One region of the Streptomyces sp. NPDC051109 genome, then DNA from elsewhere that is predicted to be linked to it. Evidence: predicted binding sites of a transcription regulator. Region 1 holds the regulator's gene; the other holds the start of a gene.
What was found. Region 1 encodes HrcA, which represses chaperone genes, less so after heat shock. Its sites were predicted from a motif close to TTNGCACTCNGNNNNNCNGAGTGCNAA; they were not measured.

Region 1 (14,605 bases):
GTGCCCGTGGTCGGTGGCGAGCGCCTCGTCCTCGTCGAGGAACGTGGACTCGATCACCAGCATGTCGCAGCCCGCGGCGAGCTCGTCCACGCCGGGGCACAGCCGGGTGTCCATGACGAAGGCGAAGCGCTGTCCCGGCTTGTGCTCGCTGACGTCGTCGAGCGTGACCCCGCCCAGCTGCCCCTCGCGCTGGATCCGGCCCACGTCCGGCCCCTTGATCCCGTGCCGCGCGAGCAGTTCGGGCACCATGCGGCGCCCGTCCGGCTCGGTGAGCCGGTAGCCGAAGGACTCCACCGGGTGCGAGAGCCGGCGGGCTTCCAGGACGTACGAGGACCCCCGGGCCAGAGCCCCGTCCGCGGCCACGGGCTCCTCGCGGAGCGCGACGGTCTCCCGGTAGGCGGTGGCGTACCGGAGCCGGTCGAAGAACCTCTGTCCGGAGGCCGGGTAGTGCGCGGTGACGGGGTGCGGGACCCGGTCCAGGTTGATGCGCTGGATCACCCCGGCGAGCCCGAGGCTGTGGTCACCGTGGAAGTGGGTGACGCAGATCCGGTTGATGTCGTGCGCGGCCACCCCGGCGCGCAGCATCTGGCGCTGGGTGCCCTCGCCGGGATCGAAGAGGATGCCCTCGCCGTCCCAGCGCAGGAGGTAGCCGTTGTGGTTGCGGTGGCGGGTGGGCACCTGGCTGGCGGTGCCCAGCACCACGAACTCTCGTACGGACACGGTGTTATCCGGGGGGCCACTGGAGGCCGCGGCCGCCGAGGAGGTGCGCGTGCGCGTGGAAGACGGTCTGGCCGGCGCCGGCGCCGGTGTTGAACACGACGCGGTAGCCGTGGTCGTCGAGCTTCTCGTCGGCCGCGATCCGCCCGGCCTCGCGCAGCAGGTCGGCGGCGACGGCCGGCTCGGCGGCGGCGAGCGCGGCGGCGTCGGGGTAGTGCACGCGGGGGATCACGAGGACGTGCGTCGGCGCCTGCGGGTTGATGTCCCGGAAGGCGAACGTCGTCTCGGTCTCCCGGACCACGGTCGCCGGGATGCTCCCCGCGACGATCTTGCAGAACAGGCAGTCCGCCTGCGGTTCCCCGGCCATTGCTTCGCCTTCCGTGACAGCGGCGTTGACGGGCCGTCGACGCCGACGTTGATCAGTCCGGGCATCGTATCCGGCGCCGTCGGCGCCCTCATGTGCGTTTCAGGACCAGCGGCCGGTACGCGCCAGCAGGACCGCCGTCGCCGCGGTGCCGGCGGTGGAGGTGCGCAGGACCGAGGAGCCCAGCCGGTAGGGGTGGGCCCCGGCCTCCGCGAAGACGGCGAGCTCCTCCGGGGAGACCCCGCCCTCGGGTCCGACGACCAGCACGATGGAACCGCCGGCCGGGAGTTCGGCCGTGGCCAGGGCGCCCGAGGGGGTGTCCCGGTCCTCGTGGAGGACCATCGCCAGGTCGGCCCCGGCCAACAGCGCCGCGACCTGCTTGGTGGTCATGGCCTCCGCCACCTCCGGGAAGCGGACGCGGCGGGACTGCTTGCCCGCCTCCCGGGCCGTGGCCCGCCACTTGGCCAGGGACTTGGCGCCGCGGTCGCCGCGCCACTGGGTGATGCAGCGCGAGGCCTGCCAGGGGACGATGGCGTCCACGCCGGTCTCGGTCATGGTCTCGACGGCGAGCTCGCCGCGGTCGCCCTTGGGCAGGGCCTGGACGACGGTGATCCGGACCTCCGGCTCGGGTTCCTCCGCGATGGAGTGCAGGTCCATGACGACCAGCCGGTCCTTGCCCTCGGCGGCCTTGACCACGCCCTCCGTCCAGTGACCGCGCCCGTCGGTGAGGACCACGTCCTCGCCCGGGTTCAGCCGTTTCACGGAGACCGCGTGCCGGCCCTCCGGGCCGTCGAGCACGAACTCCGGCCCCGCGGGGACCTCTTCGACCACGAACACGGGGGCGGTCATGACGTACTCCTGTCGTTCATCGACTTCAACGCGGATCGGGCCTCGGCCAGTTCGGCCGCCAGCACCTCCACCAGCTCCCCCGCGGGCAGCGCCCGCGCCAGCCGGTGCCCCTGGCCCGCCCACAGGGCCATGCCCTGCGGGTCCCCCGCCGCGGCGGCCGCCTTGCGCAGTCCGCTGGTCATGTGGTGGATCTGCGGGTAGGCGGCCGGGGCGTACGGCCCGTGCTCCCGCATGAACCGGTTCACCAGGCCCCGGGCCGGCCGCCCCGAGAACGCCCGGGTGAGCTCCGTGTGGGGGAACAGGGGGTCCGTCAGGGCCTGCTTGTGCAGCGGGTGCGCCCCCGATTCGGGGCAGGCCAGGAACGCGGTGCCGAACTGCGCCGCCTCCGCGCCCGCCGCCAGCAGCGCCGCGATCTGCGAGCCCCGCATCAGCCCGCCCGCCGCGATGATCGGGAGCGCCACGGCCTCCCGTACCTGCGCCACCAGCGCGAGCAGGCCCACGCCCGCCGTGCCGTCGGCCTGCGGGTCGTCGCGGTGGGTGCCCTGGTGGCCGCCCGCCTCCACGCCCTGGACGCAGACGGCGTCGGCGCCCGCCGCCTGGGCGGCGCGTGCCTCGTCGGCCGAGGTCACGGTGACGACGGTGTACGTGCCCGCCTTGCGCAGGGCGGCCAGGACGGCGGGCGCGGGCACGCCGAGGGTGAACGAGACGACGGGGACCGGGTCTTCGAGGAGGATCGCGAGCTTGGCGTCGTAACCGTCGTCGCTGGTGCCGATGATGTCCTCGTCGGCCAGGGACAGCTCGTACCAGCTGGCCTCCCCGGCCAGCTGCCCGCGGTACGCCTCCACCGCGGCGGGGTCCACGTACCCGGTCTGCGGCATGAAGAGGTTCACGCCGAACGGGCGCCGGGTGAGCGCGCGCAGCTGCTTGATCTCCTGGTACATGCCGTCGGCGGTCTTGTAGCCGCCGGCCAGGAAGCCCAGGGCGCCCGCCTCGCACACGGCGGCGGCGAGCGGCGGACAGGAGGCGCCGCCCGCCATGGGAGCCTGCACGATCGGGTGGGGGGAGAGACCGTACGGTGCGGAGGACATGCCCTGCATCGTGCCACGTCCCGCTCACCGGGCCGAATCACGGCATTCGCCTGGCATAGTCCGCTTCCCCGGCGTCGTCCGGATCCATGCGGCGAGCCCGGTCCGGGGCTTCCCCGGACCGGGCTCGTACGTCTGCCGAAGGGCCGGTCAGCGGCCGTTGAAGGCGTCCTTCAGGCGGCTGAACAGTCCCTGCTGGCCCGGCGCGAACTGGCCCATGGGCCGCTCCTCGCCGCGCAGCTTGGCGAGCTGTCGCAGCAGCTCCTCCTGCTGGGCGTCCAGCTTGCCGGGGGTGGTGACCTCGACGTGGACGATCAGGTCGCCGCGGCCGCCGCCCCGCAGGTGCGTGACGCCGCGCCCGTGCAGCGGGATCGACTGGCCGGAGCCGGTGCCCGGGCGGATGTCGATCTCCTCCATGCCGTCCAGGGTCTCCAGCGGGCACTTGGTGCCCAGGGCCGCGGCCGTCATGGGGATGGTCACCGTGCAGTGCAGGTCGTCCCCGCGCCGCTGGAAGGTCGGGTGCGACAGCTCGTGGATCTCCACGTACAGGTCGCCGGCGGGGCCGCCGCCGGGGCCGACCTCGCCCTCGCCCGCGAGCTGGATCCGGGTGCCGTTCTCGACGCCGGCCGGGATCTTGACCGTCAGGCTGCGGCGGGAGCGGACCCGGCCGTCGCCCGCGCACTCGGGGCACGGGGTCGGGACCACGGTGCCGAAGCCCTGGCACTGCGGGCAGGGCCGCGAGGTCATGACCTGGCCCAGGAAGGACCGGGTGACCTGCGAGACCTCACCGCGCCCACGGCACATGTCACACGTCTGCGCCGAGGTGCCGGGGGCGGCGCCCTCGCCGGAGCAGGTGGTGCAGACGACGGCCGTGTCGACCTGGATGTCCTTGGTGGTGCCGAAGGCGGCCTCGTCCAGCTCCAGGTCGAGGCGGATCATGGCGTCCTGGCCGCGGCGGGTCCGCGAGCGCGGGCCGCGCTGCGAGGCCTGGCCGAAGAAGGCGTCCATGATGTCGGAGAAGTTGCCGAAGCCGCCCGCACCGAAGCCGCCCGCGCCCGCGCCGCCCCCCGAGGAGGACAGCGGGTCGCCGCCGAGGTCGTAGACCTGCTTCTTCTGCGGGTCCGAGAGCACCTCGTACGCCGCGTTGATCTCCTTGAAGCGCTCCTGCGTCTTCGGGTCCGGATTCACGTCCGGGTGGAGTTCACGCGCGAGGCGGCGGAAGGCCTTCTTGATCTCGTCCTGCGATGCGTCGCGGCGCACGCCGAGAACGGCGTAGTAGTCCGTGGCCACTTACGACTCCGCCAGGATCTGTCCGACGTAACGTGCCACTGCGCGTACCGCTCCCATCGTTCCGGGGTAGTCCATGCGGGTCGGTCCGACCACGCCGAGTTTGGCGACAGTCTCGCCGCCCGAACCGTAGCCGACCGAGACGACGGACGTGGAGTTCAGTCCCTCGTAGGCATTCTCATGCCCGATCCGTACGGCCATTCCCGACTCGTTGGCCTCGCCCAGCAGCTTGAGGAGCACGACCTGCTCCTCCAGCGCTTCGAGCACCGGCCTGATCGTCAGGGGAAAATCGTGTCCGAAGCGCGTGAGATTGGCGGTTCCGCCGATCATCAACCGCTCCTCGGCCTCCTCGACCAGCGTCTCCAACAGGGTGGAGAGCACGGTCGACACCGTGCCGCGGTCCTCCGGGTCGAAGGACTCCGGCAGGTCCTGCACGAGCTGCGGCACGTCGGTGAACCGGCGGCCGACCACCCGGCTGTTGAGCCGCGCCCGCAGATCGGCGAGCGAGGTCTCGCCGAACGGTGACTGGCAGTCGACGAGCCGCTGCTCGACCCGGCCCGTGTCGGTGATCAGCACGAGCATGAGCCGGGCCGGGGCCAGCGACAGCAGCTCCACGTGCCGGACCGTGGACCGGGTCAGGCTCGGGTACTGGACGACGGCGACCTGCCGGGTCAGCTGCGCGAGCAGCCGCACGGTGCGGCCGACGACGTCGTCGAGGTCGACGGCGCCGTCGAGGAAGTTCTGGATGGCCCGGCGCTCGGGCGTCGACAGCGGTTTGACCCCCGCCAGCCTGTCGACGAAGAGCCGGTAGCCCTTGTCCGTGGGGATCCGTCCGGCGCTGGTGTGGGGCTGGGCGATGTAGCCCTCGTCCTCCAGCACGGCCATGTCGTTGCGCACGGTGGCGGGCGAGACGCCGAGCCGGTGCCGCTCGGTGAGCGCCTTGGAGCCGACCGGCTCCTCCGTCCCGACGTAGTCCTGGACGATGGCGCGCAGCACCTCGAGTCTGCGTTCGCTGAGCATCGCGCACACCTCCAGCTGGTCGTCGTCGCTCGTCACGGTCGGTTTCATCGGCTTCGTTGGCACTCCGGGCGTTCGAGTGCCAGAGATCCCCCGGCCAGTGTACGGCCGGGTAGTCAGGCCCTGGCAAGGGCGGCCCGCCAAGGTAGCGTCGCGGCATGGACGTGCGTTGGGAAGAGGCGGGCTGGGAGCGGCTGACCGGGCGGACCGGACGGCGCCGGCTCCCGGTGTGGGACTGCACCGTGGGACTGGTGGTGGGGGACGATTCCGTGCTCCTCGTGGATCCGGGTTCGTGCGTGCGCGAAGGCGCGCAGCTGCGGGCCGAGGCGGAGCGGCTGACGGGCCGGCGCGTGACGCATATCGCATTCACGCACGGACATTTCGATCACGTACTGGGCGTGGCCGCGTTCGCCGGGGCCGAGGTGTTCGGGGCGGTCGGGCTGGACGCCGAGCTGTCGACCGGCCGGGAGGAACTGCGCGCCAGTGCGGTCCTGCAGGGGCTGGCGGAGGACGAGGCCGCCGAGGCGGTGGACCTGCTGGTGGTGCCGAAGCACTCCGTGTCGGGCGAATGGACGCTGGAGCTGGGCGGGGTGCAGGTGCTGCTGGCCAACGTCGGGCCCGGGCACACCCCGCACGACCTCGCGGTGTTCGTACCGGGCGAGCGCGAGACGGTGTTCTGCGGGGACCTCGTCGAGGAGTCGGGCGAACCGCAGGCGGGCGGCGACGCGGTGCCCGCGCAGTGGCCGGCGGCGCTGGACCGGCTGCTTTCGCTGGGCGGGGACGACGCGCTGTACGTGCCGGGTCACGGAGCGGTGGTCTCCGCGGGCTTCGTCCGTGAGCAACGCGACACACTGGCACGGCGGTTCGGCGTGTCGGGCCCGTGAGCCCGCGCTCTCTCCTACGCTCGGCCGGATGCGCGAGTACTCCCCCGACCTGACCCCGCAGTGGAAGCGCCCCAAGCCGGTGCCGGAGGTGCCGGCGGACACCGACCTGGTGGTCGAGGTGGCGGGTACGGACTTCTGCGGCGCGGTGGTGGCCTGCGAGGCGGGCACCGTGACCCTGGAGGACCGCTTCGGCAAGCGGCGGGTGTTCCCGCTGGAGCCGCGGGGGTTCCTGCTGGAGGGCGCCGTGGTGACCCTGACCCGCCCCTCACGGGCCCCTGCGGCGCCCTTGCGCACGGCGTCGGGCTCGGTGGCGGTCCCCGGGGCGCGCGCCCGCGTGGCGCGCGCCGGGCGGATCTACGTCGAGGGGCGGCACGACGCGGAGCTGGTGGAGCGGGTCTGGGGCGACGACCTGCGGATCGAGGGCGTGGTGGTGGAGTACCTGGAGGGCGTCGACGACCTCCCGGCGGTGGTCGCGGACTTCGCCCCGACGGCCGGCGCCCGCCTGGGCGTCCTGGTGGACCACCTGGTCCCGGGCTCGAAGGAGTCCCGTATCGCGGCGTCGGTGACCTCGTCGGACGTCCTGGTCGTCGGCCACCCGTACGTGGACGTCTGGCAGGCGGTGAAGCCGTCCGCGCTGGGCATCGCCGCGTGGCCGGTGGTCCCGCCGGGCCAGGACTGGAAGACGGGCGTCTGCAGGGCGCTGGGCTGGCCGGAGAACACCGGGGCCGCCTGGCAGCACATCCTGTCCCGCGTGCGGTCCTACAAGGACCTGGAGCCGGTGCTGCTGGGCCGCGTGGAGGAACTGATCGACTTCGTCACGGCGCCGGCCTGAACTACGGCAGCGTGCCGAACTCCGCGATCGTCCACGGCGGTCACCTCCGCGCCCTCCACCTCTGTCGCCGGGCATGCGGCAGAAGACGATGGACGGCCAGGCCGCACCTGCCCGCATGCGCAGCGATTCACCCCGTGGAGTGATCAGTCCACCAGGTCACGGACCACGGCGTCCGCCAGGAGGCGCCCGCGCAGGGTCAGGACCGCGCGGCCCGCCTCGTACGGGGCGGCCTCCAGCAGGCCGTCGGCCAGGGCGCGGCGGGACGCCGCGAGGCCGGCCGGGGCCAGCAGGGACAGCGGGACGCCGTCCACCAGGCGCAGCTCCAGCAGGATCCGCTCCACCCGGCGGTCCTCCTCGGACAGGAGCTCTCGGCCCGCGCCCGGGGAGCGGCCCTCCGCGAGGGCGGCGGCGTAGGCGCCGGGGTGCTTCACGTTCCACCAGCGGACCCCGCCCACGTGCGAGTGGGCTCCGGGGCCCGCGCCCCACCAGTCGGCCCCGCGCCAGTACAGCTCGTTGTGCAGGCAGCGGCCGGCCTCCGAGGTGGCCCAGTTCGAGACCTCGTACCAGGAGTACCCGGCCTCGGCCATCACCGAGTCGGCGATCAGGTACCGGTCGGCGTGCACGTCGTCGTCGGTCATCGGGACCTCGCCGCGGCGGATCCGTCGGGCCAGCTGGGTGCCCTCCTCCACGATCAGCGCGTACGCGCTGATGTGGTCCGGGCCGGCGCCGAGCGCGGCGGCCAGGGAGGCCCGCCAGTCCTCGTCGGTCTCACCGGGCGTGCCGTAGATCAGGTCCAGGTTCACGTGCTCGAAGCCCGCCGCCCGCGCCTCCGCGACGCAGGCTTCCGGCCGCCCGGGGGTGTGCGTGCGGTCGAGCACCTTCAGGACGTGCTGCTTGGCGCTCTGCATGCCGAAGGAGACCCGGTTGAAGCCCCCGGCCCGCAGCTCCGCCAGGTATTGCGGGTTCACCGACTCCGGATTGGCCTCCGTGGTGACCTCGGCGTCCTCGGCCAGCCCGAACTCGTCCCGGATCGCCGCGAGCATCCGTACGAGGTCCGCGGCGGGCAGCAGGGTCGGCGTACCGCCGCCCACGAACACCGTGCGCACGGCGCGCGGGTCGTCGCCGAGCACCTTGCGGGCGAGGCGGACCTCGTCGATCAGGGTGTCGGCGTAGTTCTCCCGGGAGGCGAGCACGCCGCCGGTACCGCGCAGCTCGGTCGCGGTGTAGGTGTTGAAGTCGCAGTACCCGCACCGCGTGGCGCAGTACGGGACGTGCAGGTAGAACCCGAGCGGCCGGTCTCCGCCGCCCGCCAGGGCATGCGACGGCAGCGAGCCGTCTTCGGGCATGGGTTCACCGTCGGGCAGTGCGGAAGGCATGCCCCCATTGTCCCGCACCCGGGCCGGGGGCCCGGCCGCTCGCCGCCGCCCCCGGGTCCCTCGTACCTCCCGCTGCCGCCCGCCGCCGCGCTACGCCTCGCGCGAGCCCTCGTACATCTCGTCGATCAGGTGCTTGAACTCACGCTCGACGGCCGGCCGCTTCAGCTTGAGGCTGGGCGTGAGGTCGCCGTGCTCCACGTCGAGGTCGCGGGGCAGGATCCGGAACTTCTTGATCGTCTGCCAGCGCTGGAGGCCCTCGTTGAGGGTCTGGACGTACGTCTCGATCAGCCGGTTCGTCTCCGCCGCGGCCAGGACCTCGGCGTACGTCTTGCCGTCCAGCCCGTTCTCGGCGGCCCAGACCATGATCGACGGCTCGTCGAGCGCGACCAGGGCGGCGCAGAAGTTCCGGTCGGCGCCGTGCACCACGATGCTCGACACGTACGGGCAGATCGCCTTGAACCGGCCCTCGATCTCGGCCGGCGCGACGTACTTGCCGTTCGAGGTTTTGATCAGGTCCTTCTTGCGGTCCGTGATGCGCAGGTAGCCGTCGGGCGAGAGCTCGCCGATGTCCCCCGTGTGCAGCCAGCCGTCCTCTTCCAGCACCTCGGCGGTCTTCTCGGGCTGCAGGTGGTAGCCCTGCATGATGCCGGGGCCGCGGAGCAGGATCTCGCCGTCGTCGGCGATGCGGACCTCGGTGCCGGGGAGGGGCTTGCCGACGGTGCCGGTGCGGTAGGCCTCGCCGGGGTTGACGAAGGAGGCCGCGCTGGACTCGGTGAGCCCGTAGCCCTCCAGGATGTTGATGCCGGCGCCGGCGAAGAAGTAGCCGATCTCGGGGGCCAGGGCGGAGGCGCCGGAGACGGCGGCGCGCAGCCGGCCGCCGAAGGCCTCGCGGAGCTTGGAGTAGACGAGCGCGTCGGCGATCTTGTGCTTGGTGGCCAGGCCGAAGGGGACCGCGGCGCTGCCGGTGCGCCGGTAGTTGTCCTGGGTGGTCTTGGCGTACTCGCGGGCCACGCCGACCGACCACTGGAAGATCTTGTACTTGGCGCCGCCGCCGGCCCGGGCCTTGGCGGCGACCCCGTTGTAGACCTTCTCGAAGATGCGGGGGACGGCCGCCATGTAGGTGGGCTGGACCACCGGCAGGTTCTCGATGATCTTGTCGATGCGGCCGTCGACGGCGGTGACGTGCCCGACCTCGATCTGGCCGGAGGTCAGGACCTTGCCGAAGACGTGCGCGAGCGGCAGCCACAGGTACTGGACGTCGGTGCTGGAGATCATGCCGGTGGCGACGGTGGCCTTGGCCATGTACGACCAGTTGTCGTGGGGGAGCCGTACGCCCTTGGGGCGGCCGGTGGTGCCCGAGGTGTAGATGAGGGTGGCGAGCTGCTCGGCGCCGATGGCCCCGATCCGCTCCCTGACCGCCTCGGGATGCTTGGCGAGGTACTCGTTGCCGCGCGCCTCCAGGTCGGCGAGGGAGAGCACCCAGCCCTCAGGATCGCCGGCGGCCGGTACCGCGTCGGCCGCCTCCAGGACCACCACGTGGGCGAGCTCGGGCAGGTCGGCGCGGCGCTCGCGGGCCTTGGCGAGCTGGGACGCGTCCTCGGCGATCAGCACGCGGCTGGCAGAGTCGGAGAGGATGAACGCCGACTCCTCGGCGTTGGTGCTGGGGTAGATCGTGGTCACGGCACCGCCGGCGCACATGACGCCGAGGTCCGAGAGGATCCACTCAACGCGGGTGTTGGAGGCGAGCGCGACCCGGTCCTCGGGCTGCAGGCCCAGGTCCAGCAGGCCGGCGGCGATGCCGAAGACCCGCTCGGCCGCCTGTCCCCAGCTCATCGACTTCCAGTCGTCGGGGCCGCTGCCGCCGGCCGCGGGCACCGGGAACCGGTAGGCCTCGGCGTTCGGCGTGGCGGCGACACGCTCAAGGAAGAGGGCCGCCACGGTGGGCGGGCGGTTCTCGATCAAGGTCTGTGTGTCGCTCACGGACGTCCTCCGGACCACGCGGCAGGGCCTGCCATTCAGGGGCTTGTAACTGGCGAGTAACCATCGAGCAGTGATCAGACTAGGTGCCCTCCGGCCAGGGCGTAAGAGTCCGCGAGCGGCCGATTCATAACGAAACAGGCCCCCGCGCTCTTGCGCGGGGGCCTGTTTCGCACGGCGTCGGTCGCAGCGGCTACTTCTTCTTGCCGGCGGACTCGTCGCTGGAGAGGACGGCGATGAAGGCCTCCTGGGGCACCTCCACCGAGCCGACCATCTTCATGCGCTTCTTGCCTTCCTTCTGCTTCTCCAGCAGCTTCCGCTTACGGGAGATGTCACCGCCGTAGCACTTGGCGAGGACGTCCTTGCGGATGGCGCGGATGGTCTCGCGGGCGATGACGCGCGAGCCGACGGCCGCCTGGATCGGCACCTCGAAGGCCTGCCGCGGGATGAGCTCGCGCAGCTTGGCGACGAGCCGCACGCCGTACGCGTACGCGGCGTCCTTGTGGGTGACGGCGGAGAAGGCGTCGACCTTGTCGCCGTGCAGCAGGATGTCGACCTTGACCAGGCTGCCGGACTGCTCGCCGGTGGGCTCGTAGTCGAGGGACGCGTAACCGCGCGTCTTGGACTTCAGCTGGTCGAAGAAGTCGAAGACGATCTCCGCGAGGGGCAGGGTGTAGCGGATCTCGACCCGGTCCTCGGAGAGGTAGTCCATGCCGAGCAGCGTGCCGCGGCGGGTCTGGCAGAGCTCCATGATCGCGCCGATGAACTCGGTGGGCGCGAGCACGGTGGCCCGGACGACCGGCTCGAACACGTCCGAGATCTTGCCCTCGGGGAACTCGCTCGGGTTGGTGACCTGGACTTCCTTGCCGTCCTCCAGGACGACGCGGTAGACCACGTTCGGCGCGGTGGCGATCAGGTCGAGGCCGAACTCGCGCTCCAGGCGCTCGCGGACCACGTCCAGGTGCAGCAGGCCGAGGAAGCCGACGCGGAAGCCGAAGCCCAGCGCCGCCGAGGTCTCCGGCTCGTAGACGAGCGCGGCGTCGTTGAGCTGGAGCTTGTCCAGGGCCTCGCGCAGGTCGGGGTACTCGGAGCCGTCGAGCGGGTAGAGGCCCGAGAAGACCATCGGCTTCGGGTCCTTGTAGCCGCCGAGGGCTTCGGTCGCGCCGTTGTGCAGGCTGGTGATCGTGTCACCGACCTTGGACTGACGGACGTCCTTCACGCCGGTGATGATGTAGCCCACCTCGCCGACGCCGATGCCGTCGGCCGGGGTCATCTCCGGGGAGGAGACGCCGATCTCCAGCAGCTCGTGGGTGGCGCCCGTGGACATCATCCGGATGCGCTCGCGCTTGTTGAGCTGGCCGTCGACCACTCGGACGTACGTCACGACGCCGCGGTACGAGTCGTAGACCGAGTCGAAGATCATCGCGCGGGCGGGGGCGTCCTTGACGCCGACCGGGGCCGGAACGGTGGCGACGACCTTGTCGAGCAGGGCGTCCACGCCGAGGCCGGTCTTCGCGGAGACCCGCAGGACGTCCTCGGGCTGGCAGCCGACCAGGTTCGCGAGTTCCTCGGCGAACTTCTCCGGCTGGGCGGCCGGCAGGTCGATCTTGTTCAGGACCGGGACGATCGCGAGGTCGTTCTCCATCGCCAGGTACAGGTTGGCGAGGGTCTGGGCCTCGATGCCCTGTGCGGCGTCCACCAGGAGGATCGTGCCCTCGCAGGCGGCGAGGGAGCGCGAGACCTCGTACGTGAAGTCGACGTGCCCGGGGGTGTCGATCATGTTGAGGATGTGCGTGTTGCCCACGCCCTCGCCCGTGGTGGGCGCCCAGGGCAGACGGACCGCCTGGGACTTGATCGTGATGCCCCGCTCACGTTCGATGTCCATGCGGTCGAGGTACTGGGCGCGCATCTGCCGCTGGTCGACGACACCGGTGAGCTGGAGCATCCGGTCGGCGAGCGTCGACTTGCCGTGGTCGATGTGCGCGATGATGCAGAAATTGCGGATCAGCGCCGGGTCGGTACGGCTCGGCTCGGGCACGTGGCTGGGGATCGCGGGCACGCAGTGTCCTGATTCTCGGGTCGCAGTCGGAAGCGTTTCCGGCTCTCGTCGGATCTGTACGCAGGCTCCCATGGTCCCATGGACGGGGCGATGCGCTCGGTTTGGGCCGGTCGGAGCGCGCCTGGTAGCCTGGGCAGCTGTGTCTCGTATGCCCTCTCAGCTGTCGGGACACAATCCGAAGATCAAACTCTGAACCTGAAAAGGCTCTTTCGTGGCGAACATCAAGTCCCAGATCAAGCGGAACAAGACGAACGAGAAGGCGCGCCTGCGCAACAAGGCCGTCAAGTCTTCGCTCAAGACCGCGATCCGCAAGGCCCGCGAGGCCGTGGCCGCGGGTGACGTCGAGAAGGCCACCGTGGCTTCTCGCGCCGCCGCGCGTGCGCTCGACAAGGCTGTCTCGAAGGGTGTCATCCACAAGAACGCCGCCGCCAACAAGAAGTCGGCGCTGGCCATCAAGGTTGCCACCCTCCAGGGCTGAGCTCTGATGTGATCGCCGGAACGGACCCAGCGGGCCCTCTCTCCCGCTCCTGACCGGCCCCCGCGCCGCACACGAAGCGTTCGCCACGCGGGTGCGGTGCAACAAGAAGTAACCGAAGGCCCCGAGAGCCACCCTTCCCCAGGGCGGCCCCCGGGGCCTTCGTCTTGCCCGGGCCGGCCCGGGCCGGGCCGGGAGGCCCGGGACGGTCGGCCGGCTGGATGGCCGGGCCGGCGGCTACCGGCGCTGGGGGCGCGCTGCGCGGGCCACGGCCACGACCGCCTTCTCCAGGGCGTACTCCGGGTCGTCGCCGCCGCCCTTGACGCCTGCGTCGGCCGCGGCCACGGCCCGCAGGGCGTCCGCGACGCCGTCCGCCGACCAGCCCCGCATCTGCTGGCGGACCCGGTCGATCTTCCACGGCGGCATCCCGAGGTCCCGGGCGAGGTCGCCCGGGCGCGCCCCGCGAGGGGCGGAGGCCAGCTTGCCGATGGCCCGCACCGCCTGGGCGAGCGCGCTGGTGATCAGCACCGGCGCCACCCCCGTGGACAGCGACCACCGCAAGGCTTCGAGGGCCTCCGCCGCCCGCCCCTCGACCGCCCGGTCGGCGACCGTGAAGCTGGAGGCCTCGGCCCGGCCCGTGTAGTACCGGCCGACCACGGCCTCGTCGATCGTGCCCTCGACATCCGCGCACAGCTGCGCGGCGGCACTCGCCAGCTCCCGCAGATCGCTCCCGATCGCGTCGACCAGCGTCTGGCACGCCTCGGGGGTCGCCGACCGGCCCAGCGTGCGGAACTCGCCCCGCACGAACGCCAGCCGGTCCGCCGCCTTCGTCATCTTCGGGCAGGCGATCTCCCGGGCCCCGGACTTGCGGGCCGCGTCCAGCAGCCCCTTGCCCTTGACCCCACCCGCATGGAGGAGCACGAGGATGATCTCCTCGAACGGCGCCGCGAGGTACGCCTTGACCTCCTTGACCGTGTCCGCGGACAGGTCCTGCGCATTGCGTACGACCAGCACCTTGCGCTCGGAGAACAGCGAAGGGCTGGTCAGCTCGGCGAGGGTGCCGGGCTGGAGCTGCTCGGGTGCGAGGTCGCGCACGTCCGTGTCGGCGTCGGCGGCCCGGGCGGCCGCCACCACCTCCCGTACGACGCGGTCGAGCAGCAGGTCCTCCTGCCCCACCGCGAGGGTGAGCGGGGCGAGCGGATCGTCGGTGGAGTTCTTCCTGGTGGCCATCGCCTCCAGCATCCCACGCCGCACTGACAGCCCCCCGCACCGCGGGCTCCCCCACCGCATCCCCGAGAATGTCCGGGTGAACGTGCGACATGTACTGGTGCTGCCCGACCGCGACGCCGCCGAGGAGGTGGCCCAGGAGGCGGTCGACCGCTTCGGCCTCCCCGAGGAGCCGCAGCTGTTCCGCGACGCCCTCGCCGGTGAGGACGACGCCGAGGACGCCCAGTGGCTGGTGGTCGTCGAGGACCCGCAGGAACGGCTCGACACCACGGTGCTGGACGGCCTCGCCGCCGAGTACGAGGGCTGGTTGGAGACCCCTTAGCCCTCGCAACGCCTAGCTAGGCCTTGTGCACGATCTGGACGTCCAGCACGACTTGCACGCTCGAACCGATCGCCGCTATCCCCTGGGCCAGCACGGACTGCCAGTTCAGGCTGAAGTCCTCGCGGTGCAGTTCG
Region 2 (14,605 bases), on a different contig from region 1:
CGTGGAGAAGTACGGGCAGTAGTACCGGAGTAGCGGCGCGGGCGGGCCCAAGGGGCCGAATGCGGAGGTCAAAGCGGCTGTTCGTAGCCGGAAGTAGCGGTTCCGCAGCGGGAAGCGACGACGCGCGGCGCCGTGCGTCACGAAGGGGTACCGCCCGGCGGGCTCCTCTTGAGCTGTCGCCGTGGGCGGCTAGGTTGCGCCTATGACGACTGCGTTGATTACTGGATCCACGGCGGGCATCGGCGCCGCATTCGCCCGGCGGCTCGCCGCCCAGGGCCACAACCTCGTGCTGGTGGCCCGCGACACGAAGCGGCTCGGCGAGCAGGCCACCGAGCTGCACGACCGGCACGGCATCGAGGCCGAGGTGCTGGCCGCCGACCTGTCCGCCGACGAGGGCATCGCGGCCGTCGAGCACCGCCTCGGCGACCGTACGCACCCGGTGGACCTGCTGGTCAACAACGCGGGCTTCGGCAACAAGGGGCGCTACCTCGAGGTCTCCATGGCCGACGAGCTGACCATGCTGAAGGTGCACGTCGAGGCCGTCCTGCGGCTGACCTCGGCGGCCACCGAGTCGATGCGCTCGCGCGGCCGCGGCGGCGTCGTCAACGTGGCCTCGGTGGCGGCGTTCGTGCCGCGCGGCACGTACGGGGCGAGCAAGGCCTGGGTCGTGCAGTTCACGCAGGGCGCGGCGCGGGACCTGTCCGGATCGGGCGTACGGCTGATGGCCCTGTGCCCCGGCTTCGTCCGCACCGAGTTCCACCAGCGCGCCGGCATGGGCACCGACAACATCCCCAACTGGATGTGGCTGGACGCGGACAAGCTGGTGGCGGCGGCCCTGGACGACCTGGCGCGCGGCAAGACGGTCTCGATCCCGGATCCGCGGTACAAGGCGCTGATGGGCCTGGTGAAGCTGACGCCGCGCGGGCTGCTGGGCGGGGTGTCCTCCCGGACGGGCCGCAAGTACGGCCCGCAGTAACCCCGGCGACTCGCGGGTAGGCCGGTCCTGAAACCGGCCGACCGGGTGAAATCTCCCTAAACTGGACGTGTCCCATCCAGCGCGGGAGCACGCCATGACATTCGTACAAATAGTCGATTATGAGACCAGTAGGCCCGAGGCCGTCAACGAGGTCATCGACCGGTACCTGGCGAAGACGAAGGGCAAGCGCACCGTGTCCCACTCGGTGGTGGGCCGGGACCGGGAATCCGACTCCCACTTCCTCGACATCGTCGAATTCCCGTCGTACGAAGCGGCCATGAAGAACTCTCACCTCCCCGAGACGGACACGATGTTCCAGGAGATGATGGCCCTCTGCGACGGGATGCCCCGGTTCACCAACCTGGACGTCGTCCGCGACGAGCACCTCAACACGCTGCTCGCGAACCGCATGTTCGACGAGGTCGCCGTGAAGGGCGACATGTCCGTCGTGGACGAGATCTTCGCGGTGGACTACCGGGACCACGACATCAGCCGGCCCGAGGTCAAGGTCGGCCGCGACGGCATCCGCGAGGACGTGCAGGCGTGGCGCAGCGCCTTCGACTTCACCTTCACGCGGGACGCCCAGATGGCGCAGGACGACCACGTCACCACACTGTGGACCTGGAACGGCAAGCACAAGGGCGAGTTCATGGGCATCGCCCCGACCGGCAAGGAATGCACGATGACCGGCACGACGGTCTTCCGCTGCGAGGACGGAATGATCAAGGAAGGCTGGTGGCACTACGACGCCATGCGCCTGATGAGGGAACTGGGCGCGATGTAGTTCACCGTTCACCGTTCACCGGTTTCCGGTTTCCGGTTTCCGGTCACGGGAAGGGCCCCGGTCACCGCCGCCGTGAAGGCGGGGCGACCGGGGCCCTTTCAGCTATTCAGCTGTCCAGCCGCGCGACCGGGGTCAGTGGCTGTGGCCGTGACCGTGGCCGTGACCGGCGTCGCCCTCGTCCTCGGCCGGCTTCTCGACGACCAGGGTCTCGGTCGTGAGCAGCAGGGAGGCGATGGAAGCGGCGTTCTCCAGCGCGGAGCGGGTGACCTTGACCGGGTCGATGACGCCGGCCTTGACCAGGTCGCCGTACTCGCCGGTGGCGGCGTTGAAGCCCTGGCCCTTGTCGAGCTCGGCGACCTTCGAGGTGATGACGTAACCCTCAAGGCCGGCGTTCTCGGCGATCCAGCGCAGCGGCTCGACGGCGGCGCGGCGGACGACCGCGACACCCGTGCCCTCGTCGCCGGTCAGGCCCAGGTTGCCCTCCAGCACCTTCACGGCGTGGACGAGCGCGGAGCCACCGCCGGAGACGATGCCCTCCTCGACCGCGGCGCGGGTCGCCGAGATGGCGTCCTCAAGGCGGTGCTTCTTCTCCTTGAGCTCCACCTCGGTGGCGGCGCCGACCTTGATGACGCAGACGCCGCCGGCGAGCTTCGCCAGGCGCTCCTGCAGCTTCTCGCGGTCCCAGTCCGAGTCCGTGGACTCGATCTCGGCCTTGATCTGGTTGACGCGGCCGAGGACCTCGTCGTGGCTGCCGCCACCGTCGACGATGGTCGTGTCGTCCTTGGAGATGGTCACGCGGCGCGCGGAACCGAGGACGTCCAGACCGGCCTGGTCGAGCTTGAGGCCGACCTCTTCGGCGATGACGGTGGCACCGGTGAGGGTGGCCATGTCCTGGAGCATCGCCTTGCGACGGTCGCCGAAGCCGGGGGCCTTGACGGCGACCGCGTTGAAGGTGCCGCGGATCTTGTTGACGACGAGGGTGGAGAGCGCCTCGCCCTCGACGTCCTCGGCGATGATCAGCAGCGGCTTCGAGGCGCCGGCCTGGATGACCTTCTCAAGCAGCGGCAGGAGGTCCTGGATGGAGGAGATCTTGCCCTGGTTGATCAGGATGTACGGGTCGTCGAGGACGGCCTCCATACGCTCCTGGTCGGTCACCATGTACGGCGAGAGGTAGCCCTTGTCGAAGGCCATGCCCTCGGTGAACTCCAGCTCCAGGCCGAAGGCGTTGGACTCCTCGACGGTGATGACACCGTCCTTGCCGACCTTGTCCATCGCCTCGGCGATGAGCTCGCCGACCTGCTGGTCCTGCGCGGAGAGCGCGGCCACGGCGGCGATGTCGGACTTGTCCTCGATCGGGCGGGCGGTCGCGAGGAGCTCCTCGGACACGGCCTTGACCGCGGCGTCGATGCCCTTCTTCAGGGCGGCCGGGGAGGCGCCGGCGGCGACGTTGCGCAGGCCCTCGCGGACCAGCGCCTGGGCCAGCACGGTGGCGGTGGTGGTGCCGTCGCCCGCGATGTCGTTGGTCTTGGTCGCCACCTCCTTCACCAGCTGCGCGCCCAGGTTCTCGTACGGGTCGTCCAGCTCGACCTCGCGGGCGATGGTGACACCGTCGTTGGTGATGGTGGGGGCGCCGAACTTCTTGTCGATGACGACGTTGCGGCCCTTGGGGCCGATCGTCACCTTCACCGTGTCGGCCAGCTTGTTGACGCCGCGCTCGAGGGCGCGACGGGCGTCCTCGTCGAACTTCAGGATCTTCGCCATGGGAGCGGTTCAGCCCTCTCGAAAACTCGGGTTTAACGAACTGCGCCCCTTGCCGCCCGGCAATCAGCGGGGTGACCAGGGGCGCAGCTCAAAGCAATGCTTCGGTGAATTACTTCTCGATGATCGCGAGCACGTCGCGAGCCGAGAGGACGAGGTACTCCTCGCCGCTGTACTTCACTTCGGTGCCGCCGTACTTGCTGTACAGCACGATGTCGCCGACGCTGACGTCCAGCGGGAGACGCTGGCCGTCCTCGAAGCGGCCCGGGCCCACGGCGAGGACGACGCCCTCCTGGGGCTTCTCCTTCGCGGTGTCCGGGATGACCAGGCCGGAAGCCGTGGTCTGCTCGGCGTCGAGCGGCTGGACCACAATGCGGTCCTCAAGCGGCTTGATGGCAACCTTGGAGCTGGTGGTCGTCACGATCCGACCTCCCCCTTCGGAGATCTCACGGGGCTAACTGTCTGAGGTGGCGACCAGGTGGATCCGTCGTCGCGGGTGCCGGACCTGCCCGTCGCTGTGTTGGCACTCACCGGTGGCGAGTGCCAGGTGCGAGACTATTCCGGCGATTAGCACTCGGTCAAGCGGAGTGCCAACACGCTCCGCTGGATGGTCCGGATCAGGGCACCCCCGGGGCCGGGCCGGGCGCCCGAGGTGGGCGGTATGTGACGCTTGGGGCGTGCGCATTCTCGTGGTCGAAGACGAAGAAGGCCTCGCCGAGTCGCTGCGGCGCGGCCTTTCCGCCGACGGGCACTGGGTCGACCTCGCCCACGACGGCCACCGCGGGCTGGACCTCGCCCGGACCGGCTCGTACGACGCCGTCCTGCTCGACCTGATGCTGCCCGGCCTCAGCGGCTACGAGATCTGCGCCCGCCTGCGGGCCGACGGCGACCCCACGCCCGTCCTGATGCTGACCGCCAAGGACGGCGAGTACGACGAGGCCGAGGGCCTCGACTCCGGCGCCGACGACTACCTCACCAAGCCCTTCTCGTTCGTGGTCCTGGCCGCCCGGCTCCGCGCCCTCGCCCGCCGGACGGCCGGAGCCGCCGGGGCCGCCGACCCCCACCACACCCTCCAGGCCGGCGACCTCGTCCTCGAACCCGCCGGCCGCCGCTGCCGCCGCGGTACGCACGACATCGAGCTCACCGCCCGCGAACTCGGCGTACTCGCCTGCCTGATGGAACAGCCCGGCCGGGCCGTCGCCAAGCAGGACATCCTCGACCAGGTGTGGGACACCCCGCACGCCATCGACCCCAACATCGTCGAGGTGTACGTGTCCTCCCTGCGCAAGAAGGTCGACGCCCCCTTCGGCCGCCGCTCGATCCTCACCGTGCACGGCACCGGCTACCGCATGGCTCCCGACGGTGGCTAGAACGAGCCGGGGGCCGCTCCGGCGGCGGGCGGCGCTGGCCGCCGCGCTCGCCATGGCCGCGGTCCTGGGCGCCGGCGGGCTGTGGCTCCACACCCTGCTGCGGGCCAACCTCCTCGACAACACCACCGGCCGCACCGAGCTCGCCGCCCGCAAGGTCGCAGCCCAGCTCGACGGCCAGGCTTCCCCCGGCGGGCCCGCGCCCGGCGGGCGGCTGCCCGCGCCCGAGGGCGGGGTGGACCTGGTCCTCGTACGGGACGCCCAGGGGCGGATCGTCGCCTCCACCGGGGACCTCCGGGACGATCCCGGCCTCGGCGGCCTGCGACCGCCCGGGCGCGGCGCATCCGGCGCATCCGGCGAGGACTCCCGCTCCGCCGTGCTCCCGCCCGCGCGCCCCGGCGCGGAGCGGCGCGCTGCGGTCGCGCTCGATGCGCCGGGCGGGCACGAGGTGTACGCCGTCACCGTGCTCGGCGACGTGGACGACGCGACCCGCGCCATCGCCCTCGGCCTGCTGGCCGGCGCACCCCCGCTGATCGGCTTCGCGGCGGCCCTCGCCTGGTGGGTGACGGGGCACGCCCTGCGCCCCGTCACCGCGATCCGGACCGGACTCGCGGCGGTCACCGCCAGCGAGCTGGACCGTCGCGTTCCGGATCCCGGCGGGGCGGACGAGATCGCCCGGCTGGCCCGGACCGTCAACGACACGCTCGACCGGCTGGAGCGGTCCGACGCCCGGCAGCGGCAGTTCACCGCGGACGCCTCGCACGAACTGCGCAATCCGCTGGCCGCAGTCCGTTCCCGGCTGGAGGTGGCGCTGGCCCAGGGCCGCCCCGACCGGGAGTCGGTCGCGGCCGCACTGGCCGACACCGAGCGGCTCCAGCGCATCGCGGCGGACCTGCTGCTGCTCGCCCGCCTCGACGGCGGCCCCGTACCGCGCCCCCGGACCGAGCCGGTCGACCTGGCGCTGCTGGCCGCGGAGGACCTGGCCCGGCGGCCGGCCCCCCGGGTTCCGCTCCGGCTGGAGGCGCAGGTGCCCGTACCGGCGGCCGGGGATCCGGCGCGGCTGGAGCGGGCGCTGGCCAACCTGGTGGACAACGCGCTGCGGCACGCCCGTACGGGGGTCGTCGTACGGGCGGCCACCGAGCCGGCGGACCCCGGCGGGGGCGGCTGGGCGGTGCTGGAGGTCGAGGACGACGGCCCCGGCATCCCGGTGGAGGACCGCGACCGGGTCTTCGAGCGGTTCGTCCGCCTGGACCCGGACCGCGGCCGCGCGGGCGGCGGTACGGGTCTCGGCCTGGCCATCGTCCGCGAGATCGCCCGCGCGCACGGAGGGGAGGCCCGTGCGCTGCCGTCGACGGCCGGCGGCGGCATCCGCTTCGTGCTGCGCGTGCCGCCCGGCGGGGCGGCCCCGGCCCCGCCCCGCCCCCCAGAGCGCCGAGGGCGACGAGGGCCCTGCGGGTCCTGGGCGTTCTGAACGTCCCTTCAGGACTCTCAGGACTCCTTCAGCACCCGTCCCCCACCATCGACTGGCATGAGCGCGCACCGGAGGAAGACCAGCCATCCCGCCCGCCGGCCCCGCCGCCCCCGGCCACGCCGGTTCCGCATCGCCCGTACCCTGCTCGTCGCCGTCTGCGCGCTGGCCGTCATGGCCGCCGCCGGCGCCTGGTACGTGTACCGGGACCTCGCCGGCAGCATCGGCAGCTCCAAGGCCCTGGAGGGCGCCGAGAAGTCGAAGTACGGCGACACCAACATCCTGCTGATGGGCCTGGACAGCCGCCGCGACCAGAACGGCGAGAAACTGCCGGAGGAGGTCCTCGACAAACTGCACGCCGGCAGCTCCGACATCGGCGGCTACAACGCGAACACGCTGATCCTGCTCCACGTGCCCGGCGACGGCAGCCGGGCGAAGGCCTTCTCGGTCCCGCGCGACGACTTCGTCGACATACCGGGACACGGCAAGGACAAGATCAAGAAGGCGTACGGACTGGCGAAGGCCGAGGAGGAGGAGCGGCTCTCGGCCCAGGGCGTCAAGGACCGGCGCCGGCTGGAGCGCGAGGGGCGGGAGGCCGGCCGCAAGGTACAGATCGAGACGGTACGGAACTTCCTGGGCGTCCCGGTCGATCACTTCGCCGAACTCAACCTGGCCGGTTTCTACCACCTCGCCCAGGCGCTGGACGGCGTGCCGGTGTGCCTGAAGAAGCCGGTGCGGGACAAGTACTCGGGCGCCGACTTCCCGGCGGGCCGACAGAGCCTGAACGGTCAGCAGTCCCTGGCCTTCGTACGCCAGCGGCACGGCCTGGACATGGGCGATCTGGACCGGACGAGGCGGCAGCAGGCCTTCCTGGCGGGTGCCGCGCAGAAGCTGAACTCGGCCGGGACCTTCACCGATCCGGCCAAACTGATGAAGCTGGTCGACACCGCGAAACAGGACGTGGTGACGGACGCGGGCTGGGACCTGATGTCGTTCGTGAAGCAGGCGAAGAACCTGTCCGGCGGCAAGGTGGCGTTCACGACACTGCCCGTCGAGCGGTTCGGAAGGAACCATGGCGAGGACATAAACGTCGTAGACGATATGAAGATAAAGCGCCTCATTGCCGAGCAGATCGGACCGGGGGCTTCCGCCTCTGCGGCCGCTCCGAGCCCGAGCGGCGCACCGGGGGCGCCTCCGGGACCGGCTGCCGCCGCCCCCTCGGCGGGAGCGGGAGCGGGCGGTTCCGCCGCCGCCCCCTCCATCGACGGTGGCGGCATACCGTGCGTGGACTGAGACCGCTCACGACGGCCGGCTCGCGCCGCCGCACCGAGGCGCTGCTCCTCGTCTTCGTCGTCGCCCTCACCGTCTTCGGGCACGCGAGCGCCGGCCTGGCGATGAACGGCGAACTGCCCGCCAACCTGACCGGCTTCACGATCAGCATGACGCTGCTGGCGCTGGTGGGCCACCTGGGCGTGCGCCGGTTCGCGGCGTACGCGGATCCGCTGGTCTTCCCGCTCGCCATGCTGCTGTCGGGGCTGGGGCTGGTGCTGCTGCACCGGCTGGACCAGTCGTACATCGCGCGGTACGGCGGCGACGCGAACGCGCCGGGGCAGCTGCAGTGGACGGTCATCGGCGTGGCCGCGTGCCTGGCGGTGGTGGCGCTGCTGCGGGACCACCGGCTGCTGCAGCGGTTCATCTACATCACGATGGCGGTCGCGCTGGTGCTGCTGATCGCGCCGGCGTTCTTCGGTGCGGACACGTACGGCGCGAAGCGCTGGATCATCCTGTTCGGGTTCTCGCTCCAGCCGGGCGAGTTCGTGAAGATCATGATCGCGATCTTCTTCGCGGGCTACCTGGTCATCCACCGCGATTCGCTGGCCCTGACCGGCCGGAAGTTCCTGGGCATGCGGCTGCCTCCGATGCGCCAGCTCGGGCCGATCGTCACGGTGTGGATCGTGTCGCTGCTGGTGCTGGTGTTCGAGCGGGACCTGGGTACGTCGCTGATCTTCTTCGGTGTGTTCGTGGTGATGCTGTACGTCGCCACCGAGCGCACCAGCTGGATCGTGACGGGCCTGCTCATGGCGGGGGTCGGCGCCTTCGTGGTGGGCTCCACTGAACCGCACGTCAAGGGGCGTGTGGCCGCGTGGCTGGAGCCGCTGTCGTACTACTGGAAGGAGCGGCCGCCGGGGGTCGTCTCGGACCAGTCCGCACAGGCGCTGTTCAGCTTCGGCACGGGCGGCATGTCGGGGACGGGGCTGGGGATGGGGCACCCGGAGCTGATCGGCTTCGCGGGGCGCAGCGACTTCATCCTGACCACGGTGGGCGAGGAGCTCGGGCTGGCCGGGGTCATGGCGGTGCTGATCCTGTACGCGCTGCTGGTCCAGCGGGGGCTGCGGATGGCGCTGGGCGCCCGCGACCCGTTCGGGAAGCTGCTTGCCGTGGGCCTGTCGGCGGCGCTGGCGCTCCAGGTCTTCGTGGTGGCGGGCGGGGTGACGGGCCTGATCCCGCTGACCGGCAAGGCGCTGCCCTTCCTGGCGAAGGGGGGCTCCTCCCTCCTGGCCAACTGGATCATGATCGCCCTGCTCCTCCGCATCAGCGACAGCGCGGAACGCCAACGCGAGGCGGACGCCCGGGGCCCGGCCGAAACCACCATCACCCCTCTGATCCCGACGCCCTGAGGGCCGCCGCGCCACGAGGGCGTCGTCGGCCCTTGAGGCCGCCCACGAGCCGGGCCCGCTCCCACAGGTCGCGGACCGCCCGGACGGCGTGACGTGCCCCTCCGCCTCCCCCGCGAGCCTGAGCGCGGACCCACGTCCGCACTACAGGTAGTCCTCCAGGCGGCCTATGCGGTAGCCCTGCTCCTGGATGCGCTGGAGCATGCGGGTGGTCATCTGGATTTCCGTCGAGCCCTTGAGTTCGGACGGGCCGCGGAAGTGGGCCAGGACGATGTCGCCCGGTTTGAGGGCGGAGCCCTCGGCGTACTGGAAGTTGTTGATCTGCATCGACACGCGCCACAGGATCACCTGTGATATGCCGCATTCGGAGGCGGCCTTGAGGGTGTCGTCGTTGTAGTTGCCGTACGGCGGCCGGAAGCGGACCGGCTTGGTGCCGAAGCGCTTCTCCAGGTGTTCCTGCTGGCCGCATATCTCCTTCTTCTGCGCCGCGAAGGGCAGGGTCCGGAGGTTCGGGTGCGTCAGGGTGTGGTTGTTGATCGTGCTGCCGGAGCCGTTGTCGCGGAGCTTCTCGAAGTGCCCGTAGTCCGATGAGGCGATGTTGTCCGTCAGGAACATGCTGATCGGCAGCTTGAGGTCGGCCGCCATCTTCAGGAACTCGGGGTCCTTCTCCGCGCCGTCGTCGAAGGTCAGGAAGACGACCTTGTCGCCGGCCGGGACGGGTATTCGGTCCACCACCTGGGCCTTGCCCGGGGCGGCCGGGGCGATGGCGGGCTTCTGGGCCGGCTTCGGGGCGAACTGGAGGGGGGCCTTCAGGCCCCACTTCTTGTACGCCTCGTCGCCCGGCATGCCGGGCGACTGCGACGGCGACGCAGCCGCCGTCGGCGGCTGCGTCGTCTCCGGAGTCTTGCCGCCCAGCCTCTCGACCGGGTCCACGGCGTCCCCGCACCCCGTCAGGGACAGCGCGAGCGCGCCGGCCGCCAGCGTTCCGACCACGAACCGGCGCGCGTACCTCACAAGTAGTCCTCCAGGCGGGCCACGGCGTACCCCTTGTCCGTGACGGTCTTCATGACATGACGGATCATGTCAGGCATCGAACCCTTCCAGTCCTCCCGCCCTCGGAAGTGAGTCAGGATGATGTCTCCAGGGTGGAGGTCCCGGTCCCATTCCCGCCAGTCCATGCGGTTCGGGAACGCCTCCGCGTTCCACAGCGGGACCGCCTTGATGCCGCAGGACTTGGCCGCGCGCAGCGTGTCCTCGTTGTAGTTGCCGTACGGCGGCCGGAACAGCGTCGGCCGTTTGCCGAACTGCTTCTGGATGGTGTCCTGCTGCCCGCAGATCTCCTCGTGCTGCTGCTCGTACGAGAGCGCCGGCATGTAGCGGTGGTTGAGCGTGTGGTTGTTCAGGGAGACGCCGGCGGCCTGCATCTCCTTGAAGTAGGGGTAGTTGTCGCGGACGAGGTAGTCGCTGAGGAACGCCGTGTACGGGATCTTCAGCTCCTTCATCATCTTCAGGAACTCGGGGTCCTTCTCCGCGCCGTCGTCGATCGTCAGGAAGACGACCTTGTCCTCCGTGGGGACGGTGGTGAAGACGGGCGGGAGGTCTTCCTGTCCCTCGACCTCGAAGCCCTCGCGCGTGGTGATCTCCGGCTTCGTCTGGGGCGCGGCCGGCGCGGTCAGCGGCGGCTTGGCCAGCTTCCACTTCTTCGCCGCGGCGATCCGGGCCTGCTGGGCGGCCTTCATCTGCTCGGCCGGGTTCGCGACCGCGCCCGCTGCGCCCGCGGGCGCGTCCGCGGCCTTGCCGCCCTTGCGGGCGGGAGCGGAGTCGGCGGCGGAGCCGCATCCCGTTCCGAGGGCGGCGACCAGCAGTGCGGCCAGTGCCACCCCGACGCGGCCGCGCGGACCCGCCGCGGACCGGTGACCATGAAGCGTCTTATGTTCCTTTTGTCCGACTAGCTGCATAGCAGCGCATCCTGGCACCCGCCACGCGCGCTTCCCGGACGACACCTCGCGCCGCGCTGCCACGTTCCTCCGACCGGCCCACACGCACCTGCCGCCGGCGAGGGAGCCGACAATGGAGGCGTGACCCCCGAAGACTTCGCCGCGCTCCTCACTCCGGAGGGCCGCACCCTCCTCGACTCGCTCCGCGACCACGACCCGGCCCAGGAGCTCGCCCTCGCCACCCGGCTGCGCCGCGAGCACCCCGCCGCACTGGTCTCCGCCGCGCTCGGGCAGGCCCGGCTGCGGCAGCGCGCGGTGGCGAAGTTCGGGGCCGAGGACGCGTTCCGGATGTACTTCACGACCGGCGGCGGCGAGATGGCCACCCGCGCCTCGGTGGCCTCGTACCGCGCCGAACGGCTCGCGGATCTCGGCGTGCGCAGCGTCGCGGACCTGTGCTGCGGCATCGGAGGGGACGCCCTCGCCCTGGCCCGGCTCGGCATCCGCGTCCTCGCCGTGGACCGCGACCCGCTGACCGTCGCCGTCGCCCGCGCCAACGCCGAGGCCCTGGGGCTGGCGGAGCTCATCGAGGTCCGCGAGGCGGACGTGACCGACATCGACACCTCCGGGTACGACGCCGTCTTCCTCGACCCCGCCCGGCGTGGCGGCCGCGGCCGGATCTTCGACCCGGAGAGCTACTCGCCGCCGCTCTCGTGGGCCGTCGAGGCCGCCCGTACGGCCGAGTACGCCGCCATCAAGGTCGCCCCCGGGATCCCGCACGAGGCCGTGCCGCCGGAGGCCGAGGCGGAGTGGATCTCGGACCAGGGGGACGTGAAGGAGGCCGTGCTGTGGTTCGGGACCGCGCCCGGCACCGTACGCGCCACCCTGCTGCCGGGCCGGCGCACCCTGCACACCGCCGATCCGCTGCCCGACCCCGAGGCCGGGCCGGTCGGCCGCTACCTCTACGAGCCCGACGGCGCGGTGATCCGCGCCCACCTCGTAGCCGAGGTCGCCGAGCAGCTCGCAGGCCGGCTCATCGACCCGACCATCGCGTACGTCACCGCCGACGAGCTGCGCGCGACCCCGTACGCCACCGCGTACGAGATCACCGACGTGCTGCCGTTCGGCCTCAAGAAGCTGAAGGCCCTGCTGCGCGAGCGCGGCGTCGGCATCCTGACCGTCAAGAAGCGCGGTTCGGCCATCGAGCCCGAGGAGCTGCGCAGGAAGGTCAAGCCGCAGGGGCCGCACTCCGCGACCGTCTTCCTGACCCGGGTCGCCGGCGCCCCGTCGATGCTGATCGGCTCGCCCGTCACCGCGCCGCAGGACCGCTGACCGGCTCCCCCGTCAGCGCGCCGCGGCACCGCCGCGGAAGGCGCGCACCGCCCACCGGTAGTGCGCTCCGGCCTTGCCGAGGCCCAACAGGCCGGTGATCCACAAGATCATGCCGAGGCCCATGTAGTACGTGACCTCCCCGTACGTGGTGACGCCCGGGCGGGCCGACGCCGCCGAGCCGAAGGTCACGTACAGCCCGAGCGCGCCCAGCGCGAAGGAGGTCAGCAGCCAGGTCAGGCTCAGCCCCGGGGCCCGGAGCCGGGCGTCGGCGGCCGGGTCCCGGTCCGACTCGGCCCAGGCGCACAGCAGCTGGTGGACCAGCCGGTCCCGCCGGGCGCCCCGGGCGAACCAGAACCCCGCCGGGATCAGCACGCCCGCGCCGAGCAGGCCGAAGATCAGGCCGAAGACGTACGAGAGCGGGTCGCCCGGCGTCTCGAAGGACATCAGGGCCATCGCGACGAAGGACCAGCCGAGCGCGAAGACGGCGGCGACGGCCCAGAGCAGCAGCAGCCGCCCCAGGCCCAGGCTGCGCCGGCCCAGTTCCTTCAGGAAGCGGGCGCGGTCGGCGCGTATGGCGTTCTCGTCGAGCCAGTCGCGCAAGTGGGCCGGGGGCGGTGGAGGCGGCAGGTCACGGCGAGGCATGCTCATGACGATAACGGCAGCGGGCGCGAGTCCCGCTCACGAGTCGCTGGAGGACGCCTCGCGTGTCAGGTTCCGCTGGACTCCACCGATTCGAACCGCCAGCGGTGCACCGGGCGGGTGATCAGGTCGGCTGCGGGCTCCGGGAGTTCGGGCAGTTCCGCCGCCACTCCCTCGGCGGCCTCCCACCACGTGACCACCAACACCCGGTCCTGCGGGGCCCGCAGGAGCTCGCGGCGCACCGGATCGCGCTCCAGAACCTGCGAACGGGCCCACTCCAGCAGCTCGTTGCCCCGCCCGGCGGCGGCGCGGGCCTCCCACATCAGCGCGACGGTGCTCATCAGTACAGGTTGTCCTTGCTCAACTCGTGCACGTGGTCGTGGTCGTGGGAGTGCCCGTGCCCGTGCCCGTGGGAGTCCGCGTGCGCGTGCGAGGTGCCCGGCACGTGCGGGTCCGTCACGGGCAGCGAGGAGTCCGCCGACAGGTCCCAGTCCGAGGCCGGCCGGTTCCGCTTGACCATCTCCGCGCCCAGCGCCGCCACCATGGCGCCGTTGTCCGTGCACAGCTTCGGCCGCGGCACCCGCAGGATGATCCCCGCATCGTCGCACCGCTCCTGCGCCAGCGAGCGCAGCCGGGAATTGGCCGCCACGCCGCCGCCGATCATCAGGTGGTCGACGCCCTCGTCCTTGCACGCGCGGATCGCCTTGCGGGTCAGCACGTCCACCACGGCCTCCTGGAAGGACGCCGCCACGTCGCGCACCGGGACCTCCTCGCCCGCGTTCCGCTTCGCCTCGATCCAGCGGGCGACCGCCGTCTTGAGGCCGGAGAAGGAGAAGTCGTACGCCGCGTCGCGCGGCCCCGTCAGCCCGCGCGGAAAGTTGATCGCCTTCGGGTCGCCCTCGCGGGCGAGCCGGTCGATGACCGGGCCGCCGGGGAAGCCCAGCTGCAGCACGCGCGCGATCTTGTCGAAGGCCTCGCCGGCCGCGTCGTCGATGGTCGCGCCCAGCGGCCGTACGTCGGAGGTGATGTCCGGGGCGAGCAGCAGCGAGGAGTGCCCGCCGGACACCAGCAGCGCCATGGTCGGCTCCGGCAGCGGGCCGTGCTCCAGCTGGTCCACGCAGATGTGCGAGGCCAGGTGGTTGACCCCGTAGAGCGGCTTGCCGAGCGCGTACGCGTACGCCTTGGCCGCCGAGACGCCCACCAGCAGGGCCCCCGCCAGGCCGGGGCCCGCTGTGACGGCGATGCCGTCGAGGTCCCGGGCACTGACCCCGGCCTCCTTCAGGGCGCGCTCGATGGTCGGGACCATCGCCTCCAGGTGCGCCCGGGAGGCCACCTCGGGCACGACGCCGCCGAAGCGGGCGTGCTCGTCGACGCTGGATGCGATCGCGTCGGCCAGCAGGGTCGTGCCGCGGACCACGCCGACGCCGGTCTCGTCGCAGGAGGTCTCGATGCCGAGGACGAGCGGTTCGTCAGCCATTGCTCTCAGTGCTTTCAGTCGTCGCTTGTGCGGGGTCGGTCAGGCGCATCACGAGCGCGTCCACGTTGCCGGGCTGGTAGTAGCCCCGCCGGAAGCCGATCGGCTCGAAGCCGAAGCGCTCGTAGAGCTTCTGGGCCCGGGTGTTGTCCACCCGTACCTCCAGCAGCACCTCGGCGCACTCGAACGCGGTGGCGG

Region 2: a site for HrcA is predicted at 4,086-4,112, ahead of groES (co-chaperone GroES). Genes of this name have one in related genera too.

Annotation. Positions count from the first base shown of each region.
Region 1 is NZ_JBITFF010000004.1:93,151-107,755, forward strand. Features, by position in the region: gene ACIBAD_RS09240 (ribonuclease Z) at 1-720, opposite strand, end outside; gene ACIBAD_RS09245 (histidine triad nucleotide-binding protein) at 725-1,084, opposite strand; gene ACIBAD_RS09250 (16S rRNA (uracil(1498)-N(3))-methyltransferase) at 1,184-1,930, opposite strand; gene ACIBAD_RS09255 (nitronate monooxygenase) at 1,927-3,018, opposite strand; gene dnaJ (molecular chaperone DnaJ) at 3,166-4,305, opposite strand; gene hrcA (heat-inducible transcriptional repressor HrcA) at 4,306-5,322, opposite strand; gene ACIBAD_RS09270 (MBL fold metallo-hydrolase) at 5,478-6,203, shown strand; gene ACIBAD_RS09275 (DUF3097 domain-containing protein) at 6,232-7,035, shown strand; gene hemW (radical SAM family heme chaperone HemW) at 7,179-8,411, opposite strand; gene ACIBAD_RS09285 (AMP-dependent synthetase/ligase) at 8,502-10,391, opposite strand; gene lepA (translation elongation factor 4) at 10,582-12,447, opposite strand; gene rpsT (30S ribosomal protein S20) at 12,659-12,925, shown strand; gene holA (DNA polymerase III subunit delta) at 13,160-14,152, opposite strand; gene ACIBAD_RS09305 (hypothetical protein) at 14,229-14,471, shown strand; gene ACIBAD_RS09310 (YceI family protein) at 14,488-14,605, opposite strand, start outside.
Region 2 is NZ_JBITFF010000003.1:455,307-469,911, forward strand. Features, by position in the region: gene ACIBAD_RS07855 (MOSC domain-containing protein) at 1-22, shown strand, start outside; gene ACIBAD_RS07860 (SDR family oxidoreductase) at 203-976, shown strand; gene ACIBAD_RS07865 (ester cyclase) at 1,071-1,760, shown strand; gene groL (chaperonin GroEL) at 1,893-3,521, opposite strand; gene groES (co-chaperone GroES) at 3,631-3,939, opposite strand; gene ACIBAD_RS07880 (response regulator transcription factor) at 4,196-4,888, shown strand; gene ACIBAD_RS07885 (sensor histidine kinase) at 4,881-6,356, shown strand; gene ACIBAD_RS07890 (LCP family protein) at 6,414-7,646, shown strand; gene ACIBAD_RS07895 (FtsW/RodA/SpoVE family cell cycle protein) at 7,634-9,031, shown strand; gene ACIBAD_RS07900 (polysaccharide deacetylase family protein) at 9,173-10,042, opposite strand; gene ACIBAD_RS07905 (polysaccharide deacetylase family protein) at 10,039-10,986, opposite strand; gene ACIBAD_RS07910 (methyltransferase domain-containing protein) at 11,107-12,294, shown strand; gene ACIBAD_RS07915 (hypothetical protein) at 12,307-12,936, opposite strand; gene ACIBAD_RS07920 (hypothetical protein) at 13,002-13,274, opposite strand; gene tsaD (tRNA (adenosine(37)-N6)-threonylcarbamoyltransferase complex transferase subunit TsaD) at 13,274-14,410, opposite strand; gene rimI (ribosomal protein S18-alanine N-acetyltransferase) at 14,403-14,605, opposite strand, start outside.